2 linked regions of the Roseivirga sp. BDSF3-8 genome follow. The protein of the gene in region 1 interacts with the protein of each later gene in a pairwise test. Links are inferred from orthologs where the notes say so. Each region holds a gene or a part of one and is shown in the gene's direction. Other genes may lie near its edges.

Region 1 (6,851 bases):
GATATGAACTATCCGGCACTACCCTCATAAGGCATAATTATCTCATAGACCTTCGCCAGTCCTATAATCAAATCCTGAATGCCTATGCAGGTAATCGCCGTAGAGAAATAAGCGCCGCGGCCCAGGCCGGAATTGTCGTACAGAAAACCAACGGTCCTGAAAAGATGGTGGAAGTATTTCGTAAATATATCGAGCCCGGCATTTACGGTATAGATGGCACCGAGTACCCTATGTTCCACGCGCTATTTAAAAAATGGCAACAGATGAAAGCTGTTACCGTGTATGAGTCAGTGCTTCAAGACCAGTGGTTAGCAGGTGCCGCCATACTCAGGTGGCACAACCGCCTTATCTATATTTTTAATGCCAGTACCCCGGAAGGCAAGCGGCTCGATGCCCTCAGCCTACTAATAGACCGTGTAGTAGCGGAGCATGCAGGCAGCAATGTGCCTTTGTGGTTTGATTTTGAGGCACCAGCGTCCCAGAGTGTACTCGACTACTACCGCCGCTTTGGTGGCCGGAAGGAAACCTACCACGTTATTCACCAAAACAACCTGCCGCAAATCTTAAAGACCATTCAAAAGGCCAGAAAATGGATCGTCCAGTCCTTTAGAAAATAATGCGCCGATTTAGCAGAAGCGCCAGCGCAAATACAGCCATGCTCTTATATAAGTGTGCAGCGGGCAGAGCTTCTATACCGAAGCTTGGTACCAGCCACCAGATACAACCCAGGTAAGCTGCTGCTGCAAATACCTCCAGGAATATAAACGTGCGGGTCCGCGTCTGAGCTATTAGCAAATACGTCAGCGGAAAAGAAAGCATGTAAAAATAATCCCCCAACAATTGAAAGTCTACCATAAACGCCGCATCCGCAAAGCCTGATGTAAACAGCAGACTGAGCCAGAACTCACGGTAGTAGTAAATGATAATCAGGAGCACCGGAGTAATAATCGCCAGGCTTATCAGTATCTGCCGGACAAACTTCTTAAGCACTTCTACATGAAATACCATGCTGCTGATATACGGGTAGTACACCGAACTGATTACCGCCGAAAAAAACACCAGATACGTATCAGATAATTTCACAACCGACTGCCATAGACCTGTAGTGCCTAAGCCAAACCGCTCAATACTGTATTCCCTCACAAAAAAGTCCAGTAAGCGCCCAAACACCATTGCTACCAAAGCCATGAGCAGAAAGTCGCTCAGCTTTCTAAACTTTTTAGATGAAAAGGATGGCCTGCGGATAGGTAGTAGCCCTTTCCATATCAGGTAAGAAAGCGTAAACACCACCCCCGAAGCCTGGCCCGCTGCAAAAGCCAGAAGCGCCGTCTCCTGATTAGCCATCTGCACACCGATCGCCACAGCTATTACCGTTGCCAGCGATACCATCGAATTCAGAATTGCATAACCGCGTAGCCTTTGCTGGCTAAGTAATATTGCCTGCAAAAGGAGGTTAGAGAGAAGTAATACCAGAAATATCAGTAACCATAGTACAAACCGCCTGCTGCTGAAAGACACCGTAAACTCATCCAGAAAGAAACCGGAGAAGGAGTAAAAGGCAAGGCAGGAGATAAGCAACACCAGCACATTCATCCCTAGTGCGGTCCACAGTATTTTAGCCTGGTATTTTTCCGCAGGCATGCCAGGGCTTATTACATCACCACCCGCCAGGTAGCGTATCACACCCCGATTTATCCCGTCATTAGGCACTTGAGTCACCAGACTGATAAGGTTCTGAAAGTGAGCCAGCAGCGTAATGCCCGCCGGCCCCAGGTACAGAGCAAACATCTTATTGACGAGCAGGAAGCTTACCGCCCTCGAAAATACAGATACCACCGACCATGCCGCACGTCTTAAAAAGCCCATCATTGAGATTACTACCACCTTACGTGTGGAAAGTTTTGCGGACTGATGGAATACCCCCCATTCTTTTTTTAAATACGGCAAGTGGCTCATTTACCGTGTCGTCGGGCAACATGCTTGTACCCAGGTCAAGCACCCAATAGCCCTGCCCACACGCCCACCTGCTTAGTTCCTCTATCAGAAACACCGATGGGCTCAGCGTGCCTGCCTCAGGGTTATTTGCAGGCAGGAAGTAGTACAGGATGTCTTTGGAGACAGTAACAGCAATAAGTATCGACAGAACCCTCTCCTCTTTTTGCACAGTGAACAGATGGTAATGGTCTGGGAAATCATGAAATGCAGATGCCAGCTCCCGGTGAGTCATAGACATACTGTGCCTCTTTTTTGCCCTCCAGTCCGCAATCAGAGTTAAGGCCTCTTCTAAAAATTCCCGGTTCCTTTTTTCAAATTGCAGACCTGCCTGTGTAGCCCGGCGTAACCTCCGTCGCTGCATGCTGTGCATATCTTCACGGCAGCGCTTATCTAATGCCAGATGATGGTTCAGGCTATCCGTTTCTTCTTCAAACCCAGCCGCCAGGCAGGCACCGCGAAAGCGTTCATAGCCTGGCAGATAATACCCTTCGGGCATCAGGTGTATCAACGTTCCTACCCCATCGGATAGCTCCGCGAGGCATGCCTGCAGGAACGCCACCAACACCCCCTCAACAGGCAGAGGCTCCTCCCAGGAAGGTCCGCTGAAAGGAGCCCCCGGCAGGCTTATCCATTTGCCGTGCGCCATAGCAAAGCTAAGGCGTAGACGGATCATGCCCGATTCATCCGTCAGGTCAAAAATACGCACCTCATCATAGCCCTTATGACTTATAAAGGCCATGCTCTGAAATAATACCCCTCCCGGAGACTCAGGGGCATTCTCAGCATCCTCATACAGCCTTAAGGTGAATGTTTCGAAGCCAGATAGTGGTCGGATTAGCCCTGCCATACACAATTATAACAAAGGTGACGTTCACACCCGGTGAAATTATTTTATAAATCTTAGTTTTGCAGGCTGAAATTTTCTGCTGCATGATTTATCTATTGCTTACCATACTGGTCAATGTATTTATTTTCCTGAACTTCAGAGCCTATAGCCGATTCGGAGTAGATACACTCCAGGCCATAGTCGTTAACTACATTGCCTGTGTCATTACCGGTCTATTATTTCTTTCAGGTCAGGATCCTTTACAAACCTTCCTCAACGGAGGCACCTGGACCTGGATTGGAGGCATACTAGGGCTCGTCTTTATAGGCACCTTTTATCTCATGGCCCGGACCACCCAGAAGGTAGGCGTCTCAGTTGCCTCCGTAGCCAGCAAAATGTCCCTTACCATACCGGTAGTCTTCAGTCTTTTCTTTATGCAAATAGAAAAGAAAGAAATGGATGTCCTCAACTACACAGGCATCATACTGGCACTGGCCGCCATTTTTCTGACCAGTATCAAAAGAGAGAGAGGCGCCCCCCGTGAGGCCTTCAATTACCGCAATATGATCATGCCCGTGTCCGTCTTTTTACTTAGCGGCCTTATTGATACAACCATTAATTACACAAACCTTCACTTCCTGGATGGTCCCGGCGAGGCCGTCTTTCCCATTGTTATCTTCGTAGTAGCAGGCGTCGTAGGCATGGTTGGCGTATTTTTTACCAGACGGCCCATCCAACTCAGGAGCATAGTGGGAGGCATCACCCTTGGAGTGCCTAATTACTTCTCCATATACTTCCTCATTAAGGCCCTTTCCGCATTTGATAATAACGGCGCCATCCTCTACCCTATGCTTAACATCGGCATTATCATTATCTCATCCTTACTGGCTGTTGTCCTGTTCGACGAACGCCTCAAGCCACTCAATAAGCTCGGTATAGCCCTTGCCGTACTCGCAATAATCCTCCTCAGCCACCAGGAAATTTTGGCTGCCTTATGATTTTTTAGCTATTTAGCCCGAAACATCAGGTATTTTGGAACTGGAACAGGACACATATCTAAGTATTGAAGGGCAGTCCGAAGGGTTTTACAAGGAAAAAGGCAGTAAGTTTTTAGCCTACGCCTTTCCTGTAACCTCTGAAGAAGAGATAAAAGAAGCCCAGGAAGTCCTGCGAAAAAAGCATTACGATGCCCGCCATCATTGCTACGCCTGGGCACTTGGCCGCGATGGCACCCACTACCGCGCCAATGATGACGGAGAACCTAACCATTCCGCCGGTGACCCCATACTCGGGCAGATCAGGAGCTTTAACCTCTCCGATGTGCTCGTAATAGTAGTAAGATACTTCGGGGGTACTAAGCTCGGCGTAGGAGGGCTGATCTCCGCCTATAAGACAGCCGCCGCCGAAGCACTCTCCGCCGCCAGGGTAGTCCCCGTAACCGTCATGCATACATACCAAGTATCCTTTACCTACCCGGATATGAACGAGGTGATGCGGGCAGTGAAAGATTTCGATGCAGAAGTAGTGAGCCAGGATTTCGGTATGGAATGCCGCATGGTGCTGCGCGTAAGAGAGACCCGGTCAGAGGCTTTCGCTGATCAGTTTACCCTTTCAGATACAATAAAAACCAAGCGAAAAGACCCTGTGGAGGAGATTTAATGCGCGAAGCCTTGCATCATGCATATTTTAGATTTTTATTTATAACTTTACCCAGTTCAAAAATATCCAGAGAAAGGCTATTAAATGCCTCTAACATTGTATTGTCGCTAGCATGAAATTTATAGTTTCTTCGTCCGCCTTATTAAAGCAGATCTCCAGTATCAATGGGGTAATCACCACTAATCCGGTAGTTCCCATACTTGAGAATTTCCTTTTTGAGATAGAGGATGGTAAGTTGAAAATCACTGCTTCCGATTTGCAGACTTCCATGATCACCGAGCTGGAAGTGGAGGCCAAAGAAAGTGGCAGTATTGCCGTTCCCGCCCGTATCCTGATAGATACCCTTAAGAACCTGCCTGAGCAGCCGGTTACCTTTAGCATTGACGAAGAGACATATAGCATAGAGATCAGCTCAGACAACGGACGGTACAAACTGGCAGGGGAGAATGCAACAGACTTCCCCAAGGTGCCTACCATCTCTGACGGTTACACAGTAGACCTCAATTCCGAGGTACTCAGCAGCGCAATCAATAATACCATTTTTGCGACAAGTAATGATGAGCTGCGCCCCGCCATGACCGGTGTGTACATTAACCTGAGCGATACAAATACCACATTTGTCGCCACAGATGGTCACCGCCTTATTCGTTACCGCCGCGTAGATGTTGCCAGTGAGGGAGAGAATAGCATCATCATTCCCCGCAAGGCGCTGAACCTGCTGAAAAGCACACTGCCAAGCGAAAACGCCCATGTAGCTATGGAGTTCAATGCCAGCAACGCCTTCTTCCGTTTCAATAATATACAGATGATCTGCCGTCTTATAGATGAGCGTTTCCCTGATTATGAGAACGTCATTCCCGCAGACAATGAGAACAATATGACCATTGATCGCCTGGAGCTTTTGAGCTCCCTGCGTCGTATTGCCATCTACGCCAATAAAACCACTCACCAGGTAAGATTAAAAATCACCGGCAGTGAATTACAAATCTCTGCTGAAGACCTCGACTTCTCTAACGAAGCCAACGAGCGCCTCAGCTGTCAGCACGAAGGCGAAGATATTGAGATCGGCTTCAACGCCCGCTTCCTTATAGAGATGCTGAATAACCTGGACGGAGGCAGAGTCACCATGAAGCTGTCTGCCCCTAATCGCGCCGGACTTATAGTGCCTGGTGAAGCCACCGATAACGAAGATATCCTTATGCTGGTAATGCCTGTTATGCTTAACAATTATGTATAAGCCTTAAGGCCAGACTTAATAAAAAAAGCCCGGTTTGCTAAACTGCAAACCGGGCTTTTTTTATTCTTTTCAGTCATTACATCTCCTCATCAGGGGCCTCCATGGCAGAGCCATTGATCATGCCATCAGTTTCTTCCAGCGTTTTACGAACCCTGTCCGCAATTTTCTCCCACTCCTCACCTTTTATATTTTGCATCACGCCATACTGCTCACGGATACTCACACGAGTACGTTCTAGTTTGCTGATTGCCTCATTATAAGGTTCATATGCTGAGCTGTCTTCAGTTTCTAATTTGATGTCCGCTACCCTGTCTTCAAGTATTTGCTGTCTTGCTATCAGGCTATCAAGGTAAGTGTCCAGTTTGTCCAGAGTGATTTCACGCGCAGCTTCAAAGTTTTCCTCCTCTATGTGCTCCACGTCATCGTCGTCATCCCCGTCCGTTTTATTATCACAGGCCATAATACCTAAGCCCAGGAATAGTACGATTAAGCCTCTTCTGATGAAATGTGGTATGTGCATGGTTTCGTCTTTGGTTACTGATATATAAAGCCGGCAAGCCGGCTAATTGTTAAAAGAAAAAAGCGGCAGAGTGATCTGCCGCTTTTCAGTTATTTATTGCTTGACCTAAGGGTCGGATTACATATCCTCGCCGTCGTTCATTTCTGCTGTTTCTTCTTCAAGCTCACGGGTAGCGTTGTTTATCGCATTCTGTACGTCAGCAGAAATCTCGTCCCACTCCTCTTCGGTAGCATTTTCAAGACGCTGCATATTAGCTTGCAGTTCCTGACGCTCCTCCTCGAGGTTCGTTTTCATTTCATTCCACTCTTCACGCATTTCGGCGCTTGCTTCTTCGCCTTCCTGCTCCATTTTTTGCTCGATGTTCTCAAGTCTCATGTCAATCTCATTCAGACTGGCATTCAACTCGTTTTTCATTTCATCGCGCTCTTGCTTAAAGGCCTGCTCGATGTTTTCACCTGCTTGTTCCAGGTTTTCTTCGGCCCGCTCTGTTTGCTGACCATCGCACGCTGTGAATAGTAAACCACCACAAATAGCCATGGCAGCCACACCTTTTATCGAAGTCTTAAAAAAATTGGTCGTTTTCATTTGTTTCTAATTTGGTGCAAAAAATTTTC
Region 2 (6,889 bases), 2.2 Mb from region 1 along the record:
CCGTCTATGTCAAAACTCACATACACCTTATCCGGCAGCGTCTTCACGATCTCATCACACTGGGCTGCCCAGTTCTTTCCCCCAAACTGCTCCTCTTTCAGGTCCCAGTCATAAAATGTTCTGATACGGCCTGCCGACTCATCTATCATATTCACCTCAGCATCACATATGTCGCGGATCCCCACCTGCACCAAGTGCGAGATCTGATCCAGCTTCAGCGCATTGAACATAATACTGGCATGAGAGTAAGTAAAGCCTTCGTAAGCATCCCGAAGGTCAGCGTGGGCATCTATCTGCAGTATCCCAAAGCTTTCATGCCTCGCAGCCAGTGCCTGCAATAGCCCCAGGGGCGTGCTGTGGTCCCCACCCAGCAGGCCTACTATCTTTCCTTCTTCCAGCAGCGCCTCGGAATGCTCGCGCACCCAGCGTACCATGTTTTCACATTCCAGGTTTATCGCTTTCAGGTCTTCTCCACCTTCCCGCACCTGCCGCGTTTCCAGGGCATGGATGTAGGCTTCAGACTTTTTCCTGAGCACTTCACTGGATTTATGCCAGTCCATGGGCATATCTGCCATGCACAGGCCCATCTTCCAGGCATCCTTTATATCCGGCTGGTATAGGTCCAGTTGGGGAGAGGCATTTAATACACCAATGGGTCCGTCGGCCGTGCCGGCAGAGTAGGAAACCGTTACCTCCCATGGCATGGGTAAGATAACCATGGTGGCCTCCTCCGGTTCAAACGGAAGGCCAAAAAGAGACCCCAGGGCGCCTACGCCGTTGGGGTCAAATGATTCGATCTTCTTTTTTAGCAGCTTATCGCTCATAATAAAATCGTCGAAATTAGATCAGTTATTGCCTTCTGCCCCTTTACCGATCATCCGTTGCACAAAATTAGGTAATGCAAAAGATGAGCGATGCAAGGCGGGGTTATAATACTGCAGGTCGTGTTTACCGCAGAACGCTTCTGCCCTGGCTTCATCATAATTTTTTAGCGGATGCAACTGACCCTTTGATGAGAAACTGAAGCTCCACATACCCGTAGGATAGGTAGGTATATGAGCCAGGTAGCAGTGTACATGATCCATACCGAAGATCTCGCGGTACACCTGGTAAATCTCTTTAAACACCTTATTATTAAAGCGGGGGCTCTCACTCTGGGTGATCATGATGCCATCGCTGGTGAGTATCCGATGAACCTGCTGGTAAAACTCTTTGGTAAAGAGCCCTTCGCTTGGCCCGACGGGGTCGGTAGAGTCTACAATTACCAGATCAAACGCTTCGTCAGCGCACTCATTCACATATTTTATGCCATCGTCGATCTTAAGCGTGAGCCTGGAATCATCTAAAGACTTACTTATTGCGGGTAGATGTAACTTACTGGCTTCCACAACTTTATCATCTATCTCCACCATCACTACTTCATCCAGGTTTTCGTGCTTTAGCAACTCACGGGCCGTGCCGCCGTCACCCCCGCCAATGATGAGGGCACGCTTAGCCTTGCCATGCACCAGCATAGGTGTATGAGTAATCATCTCATGGTATACATACTCATCCTCTTCCGTACACATAACCATCCCGTCCAGCGTCAGCATGTTACCGTAGGCAAGGGTTTTGTACACCTCTACTTTCTGGAAATCCGTTTGCGCTTCGTACAGCTTCTCCCCGCTGTGCTTAAGGCTCAAGGCAATATTGTCATTACGCTCCGTAAACCAGATGTCGCGGCTGCGGAGTGGCGTACCATCTTCAGCGCTGGCCTGGTCCCGCAATTGGGCTACGTTAAAGTCGCGTTTCTTAAGCAGGCTCATTTCCCCTCTGCGCATCTCTATGGCTGAGGCGTGGGCCGATTGAAAAGCTTTCTTCAGTTCAGCCTGAGACACCCACGGGTCTACCGAGTCACCGCAGGTAAACAGGTCTACGGAGGCATAGCCATATTCCGGCCAGGTGTGGATGGCCAGGTGACTTTCCTGGATTACCACTACACCAGATACGCCGTAAGGACTGAAATGATGAAATGTTGAGTTAATGATTGTGGCTCCGGCTGTTTCGGCGGCTCCGCACATGCTTTGTTCGATATGAACGACATCGTTAAGCGATTCGGGACTACAATCGTAAAATTCTACAATTATATGACGGCCTAATGCTCCCATTCGAATAGAAAAAAATTAAACGTTAAAATAAGGGGCGCAAAGTAAAGAATATTTTATCACACCCTGATTATATACTTGTCAACAGGGTGTTTGTTTGCCTCACCCCTATTCAGGATGGCTCACAGACACAAGGTGGCCGGTATTGCCGGACACTGCGGCCCAGGTCCCGGTCTCAAAATTTATGTGCACCATGCCACCGGGAGATATATTTCCTACCTCATCCCCAATGAGATACTCGGCAAAGTAAGACAGGGTCGGATTATGACCTATGATACAGAGGCTGCTATGCTTATCATCTGCCTCATTTATCACTTTCAGGTAAGTCCGGACAGAGGCCTCATACAGTTCATCCATAAAATTTATATGCTGTATATCGAAAAAAACCTGTTCAGCCAGCCGTGAGGCTGTTTCTTGTGCACGGCGTGCCGTACTACATAATATAATGTCAGGTCGCATATCTGCCGTATCCAGCTTTTTACCAAGGCGAGAGGCATCCGTAAGCCCCTTTTGTGAAAGAGGACGTTCGTGGTCTTTGCGGTCAGTAGAGGGGAGTTCTGCCTCCGCATGTCGTATGAGTAACAGGTGCTTAACCATTTTGCTTTTTCATGAGTTAAACGGGTCGAAATAGCAAGTGGTAAAGGTAGGCATTCATACCTATTAATTCCCGACGTTTGTTTTTTATATTGATTTTTCTTCATATTTGAAGACTTTTGAATCTTAAACCTTAGAAGAATGCCCAAGAACCTGGTCATTGTCGAGTCACCGGCAAAAGCAAAAACAATAGAGGGGTACCTGGGAAAAGACTTCACCGTTACGTCAAGTTACGGCCATGTGCGCGATCTGCCTAAGGCGGATAAAGCGATAGATATAGAAAACGGATTTAAGCCGACCTACGTAGTCACCGACGATAAAAAGAAGGTGGTAAGCGAACTGAAGAAACTGGCGAAAAACTGTGATACCATATTCCTGGCAAGTGATGATGACCGTGAGGGGGAAGCCATTTCCTGGCACCTTATGGAGGCACTGGACCTGAACGAAGCCAAAACACGCCGGATCGTGTTTCGCGAAATCACCAGAAAGGCGATAGAATCGGCTATTAGTAATCCCCGGGGGATAGACTTGGATCTGGTCAATGCTCAGCAGGCCCGCCGTATCCTTGACCGCCTGGTAGGTTTTGAGCTTAGTCCTATTCTCTGGAAAAAAATTAAGACAGGTCTTTCTGCCGGCCGTGTGCAATCAGTGGCTGTACGCCTCGTGGTTGAGCGGGAGAGAGAAATAGATAAATACGAAGCCAAGAGCAGCTACCGGGTGGTGGCTCGCTTTGATCTTGGCAAAGGCAAAGTGCTCAACGCTGAACTCAGCGAGCGCTTTAAGGAAGAAGAAGAGGCCGAAAAGTTTCTGCAGGATTGTGTGGGCGCAGAGTATTCCATCGCGCGCCTGGAGACAAAGCCTGCCAAAAAGACTCCTGCCCCACCCTTTACCACTTCTACCCTGCAACAGGAAGCCTCACGCAAGCTGGGTTTTTCTGTGGCCCAGACCATGACGCTGGCACAGCGACTGTACGAAGCAGGTAAGATCAGTTACATGCGTACCGACTCTGTGAATCTGTCTGAAGAGGCTATTCAAAGTGCCAGCAAAGAGATCGTTTCAGCTTATGGCAAGGAGTATTTTAAAGAGCGCCACTATAAGACCAAGTCGGCCGGTGCACAGGAAGCTCACGAAGCCATTCGCCCCACCGATTTTTCTGTACACGAAGCAGGTGAGGACCGTAACGGGCAGCGTCTGTATGAACTGATCTGGAAGCGAGCCATTGCCTCGCAAATGTCAGACGCTCAACTGGAGAAGACTACGGCCACTATTGATATAAGTACGGTAGACAAGAACCTGACTGCCACCGGTGAGGTAGTGAAGTTTGAAGGGTTTTTGAAAGTATATATTGAGTCTACCGATGAGGACGATGAGCCAAGCGAAAGTAAGGGCATGCTGCCACCGCTTGAAACAGGCCAGATACTGGACTTGCAGGAAATGAAGGCCCGTCAGGGATTCAGCCGCCCTCCCGCCCGCTATACAGAAGCCAGTCTCGTTAAAAAACTGGAAGAAATGGGTATCGGTCGTCCGTCGACTTACGCCCCTACTATTTCTACAGTGCAAAAAAGAGGCTATGTGATCAAAGAATCACGGGATGGCAGAGAAAGAACCTACGTTGAGTTTACCCTCAGCAATGATAAGGTTGGCCGTGAGGAGAAAACCGAAACCACCGGTTCGGAAAAGAATAAGCTCTTCCCTACAAATATCGCCATGGTGGTGAATGATTTCCTTAAGGAGCACTTCCCTACTGTGATCGACTATTCTTTTACAGCCAAGGTTGAGAAAGAATTTGATGAGATAGCCCATGGCGGCAAGGCCTGGGAGCAGATGATCGAAGACTTCTACGGCAATTTTCATGACCGCGTGGAGCAGACAGAAAATATTGAGCGGTCAGAGGTACCCTCTTCGCGTGAGTTAGGGGTAGATCCAAAGTCAGGCAGGAAGGTAATCGTAAGGCTTGGCCGTTTCGGTCCGCTGGCTCAGATAGGTGACCAGGAAGAGGATGGCGAAAAGCCCCAGTATGCAAGCTTACGTAAAGGGCAATTTATCGAAAACATTACCCTGGAAGATGCCCTGGAGCTATTCAAGCTGCCTCGTGATGTGGGGATGTTCGAGGATAAAAAGGTCGTGGCCGCCATCGGGCGCTTTGGCCCCTACATTCGTCATGATAGTAAGTTTGTCAGTCTGCCTAAAGAAGATGATCCTCACAGCGTAAGTGAGGAAAGAGCGATAGAGCTCATCCTGGCTAAACGAAAGGCAGACGCCGAGAAGCATATCAAATCATTTGATGAAAATCCGGACGTACAGATACTTAATGGCCGGTGGGGACCCTATATTAAGGTAGGCAAGAAGAATGTGAAAATTCCTAAAGACAAAGATCCTAAGGAACTCACGCTGGAAGAATGCCTGGACCTGGCCGAAAAGACCCCGGTCAAAAAAGGAAGAAGTAAAAAGAAATAGAACGAAAAAGCCCGTGTAAAACGGGCTTTTTTTATGTAAGGTTTTTTGCAGAATGCTATGTTTTGCAACAAGCTTGGTCCATCCCTACTCTTTTTGATTCTTATAACAATCTTCTACTGACAGAAAGATAGGGTGACGGAAGGATTATTTTTAAAAATAAATACTTACGGAAATTACCATGCTAAACCTGGGCAAGGTTTCCGCTACTTATGTACACAGTCAGTAAAAGATGTTCAAATTAAATTCACTAAAATTTTTATATTGTATATGAAGTGTTTTTTGAAGCATTTTATCATTTTAAACGCGTATTCTTTCCCATGTAAGAAAGGATAGGCGGAAAGCGCTAAAGTGAATTTGAATATGGGCCAATCATCATCACGCTTTTTAGACTTTGGAAGCCTGCGTAACAGGATTATCCTTAGCCTCACCGTAATGGGGGGACTTACCCTTATCTACATATTTGTTACCGCCCGGCAGGCGGACCTCATTGAGGAAACGGCACTACAGCAGCATACCATTTACCAGCCCGGAGCCAAGGCAGGAGAGCGGGCAGCCAAAGGCCTGCATAAGTCCACCCTGATGCTCACTACATACCTGCAGTCAGGCGAAGAGACCTACCGGGTGCAGTGGGAAGCTGCCTGGGAAGAAGACATATTCCCTGCGGTAGCCACGCTTAAGAATCATCGCGGGTCGCTTGTACAAGCTGAGGCTGAGCGCATCTGGCGGGGTATGGAAAAGAAACTGAACCAGCTGCGCCGCAATCAGGCTGACCTGATAGAAAGCGCTCAGAATGACCTGGTCAGAGCTGATTACTTCGAAAATAATGACTCAGCCCTATCTATTACCCAGAAAAACCTGCTGAATAACCTGGATGAGCAGGTAGTACCGGCAAGCATAGACCTCACTTATCGTGCCCAGCAGTTGGGGGCCCTCTTCACTGAGATAGACGAGGAAAAGCACGCCAGCCTGGAGGACATCATACTGGTACTCGATATCATGGCCTATATTGTCATGGCCCTCTGTGTGGTCCTGTCAATCGCATTTGGTATATGGATCGTGCGCGCCGTTATTATGAGCATCTACCGTATCTCTAAAACGCTCAAAGCACTCAGTAACGGTAACCTGCCAGAGCCGATGCCCCAGGAGCGCAACGAAACGCGCTACATAATTAAGCAACTTAATGCCCTTATCATGCAACTACGAAACGTGCAGCATTTTGCCACACTTGTAGGTAAGCGCGAGTTTGATAATGACATAGTGGTATTCAATAACGAAGGTGTGCTGGGTGAATCACTGGCAGGGATGCGAAGCAGCCTTTCCCAGGTGGCCCGGGAAGACCGTCAGCGCAACTGGGTTAATGAGGGCCTGGCGCAGTTTGCCGACATTCTGCGCAATAAAGATAATATCAAAGAGCTGTGCGACGAGGTCATCGTACAGCTAACCAAATACAGTGGCGCCATCCAGGGGGGTATTTTCCTCGTGAAAGATGAGGAAGAGAACGAGCCCTACATGGAACTGATAAGCTGCTATGCATTTGAGCGCCACAAAAAGACCGGCACACGAATACATAAAGGGGAAGGGATAGCCGGACAAAGCTGGCAGGAAAATGATACCATCATCATCACCGAGGTTCCGGATAGCTACATTAACATCCGTTCAGGCCTGGGGCATGCTAATCCCAAAGCAATACTGGT

The links.
Region 2: the proteins of AB9P05_RS11930 (region 1) and topA interact in binary tests that used the Escherichia coli proteins (3 or more experiments, as listed by UniProt). The link is inferred for Roseivirga sp. BDSF3-8 from one-to-one orthologs.

The regions. Positions count from the first base shown.
Region 1 is NZ_JBGNFV010000001.1:2,904,658-2,911,508, forward strand. The notes cover bases 2,721-5,666. They hold AB9P05_RS11930 (YigZ family protein), read left to right. Parts: upstream 2,721-3,853; coding sequence 3,854-4,480; downstream 4,481-5,666. Other genes in these bases: AB9P05_RS11920 (GNAT family N-acetyltransferase), read right to left, coding at 2,721-2,842; AB9P05_RS11925 (hypothetical protein), read left to right, coding at 2,926-3,819; dnaN (DNA polymerase III subunit beta), read left to right, coding at 4,593-5,666. In the rest of the region: AB9P05_RS11910 (GNAT family N-acetyltransferase), read left to right, coding at 1-617; AB9P05_RS11915 (hypothetical protein), read right to left, coding at 607-1,884; more of AB9P05_RS11920, read right to left, coding at 1,886-2,720; more of dnaN, read left to right, coding at 5,667-5,717; AB9P05_RS11940 (hypothetical protein), read right to left, coding at 5,794-6,237; AB9P05_RS11945 (hypothetical protein), read right to left, coding at 6,355-6,822; AB9P05_RS11950 (mechanosensitive ion channel family protein), read right to left, coding at 6,850-6,851.
Region 2 is NZ_JBGNFV010000001.1:5,086,515-5,093,403, forward strand. What follows is about bases 2,554-5,537. They hold topA (type I DNA topoisomerase), read left to right. Parts: upstream 2,554-2,879; coding sequence 2,880-5,195; downstream 5,196-5,537. Other genes in these bases: AB9P05_RS21095 (histidine phosphatase family protein), read right to left, coding at 2,554-2,741. In the rest of the region: AB9P05_RS21085 (agmatinase family protein), read right to left, coding at 1-824; speE (polyamine aminopropyltransferase), read right to left, coding at 846-2,147; more of AB9P05_RS21095, read right to left, coding at 2,253-2,553; AB9P05_RS21105 (PAS domain-containing protein), read left to right, coding at 5,556-6,889. UniProt on the Escherichia coli protein: Releases the supercoiling and torsional tension of DNA, which is introduced during the DNA replication and transcription, by transiently cleaving and rejoining one strand of the DNA duplex.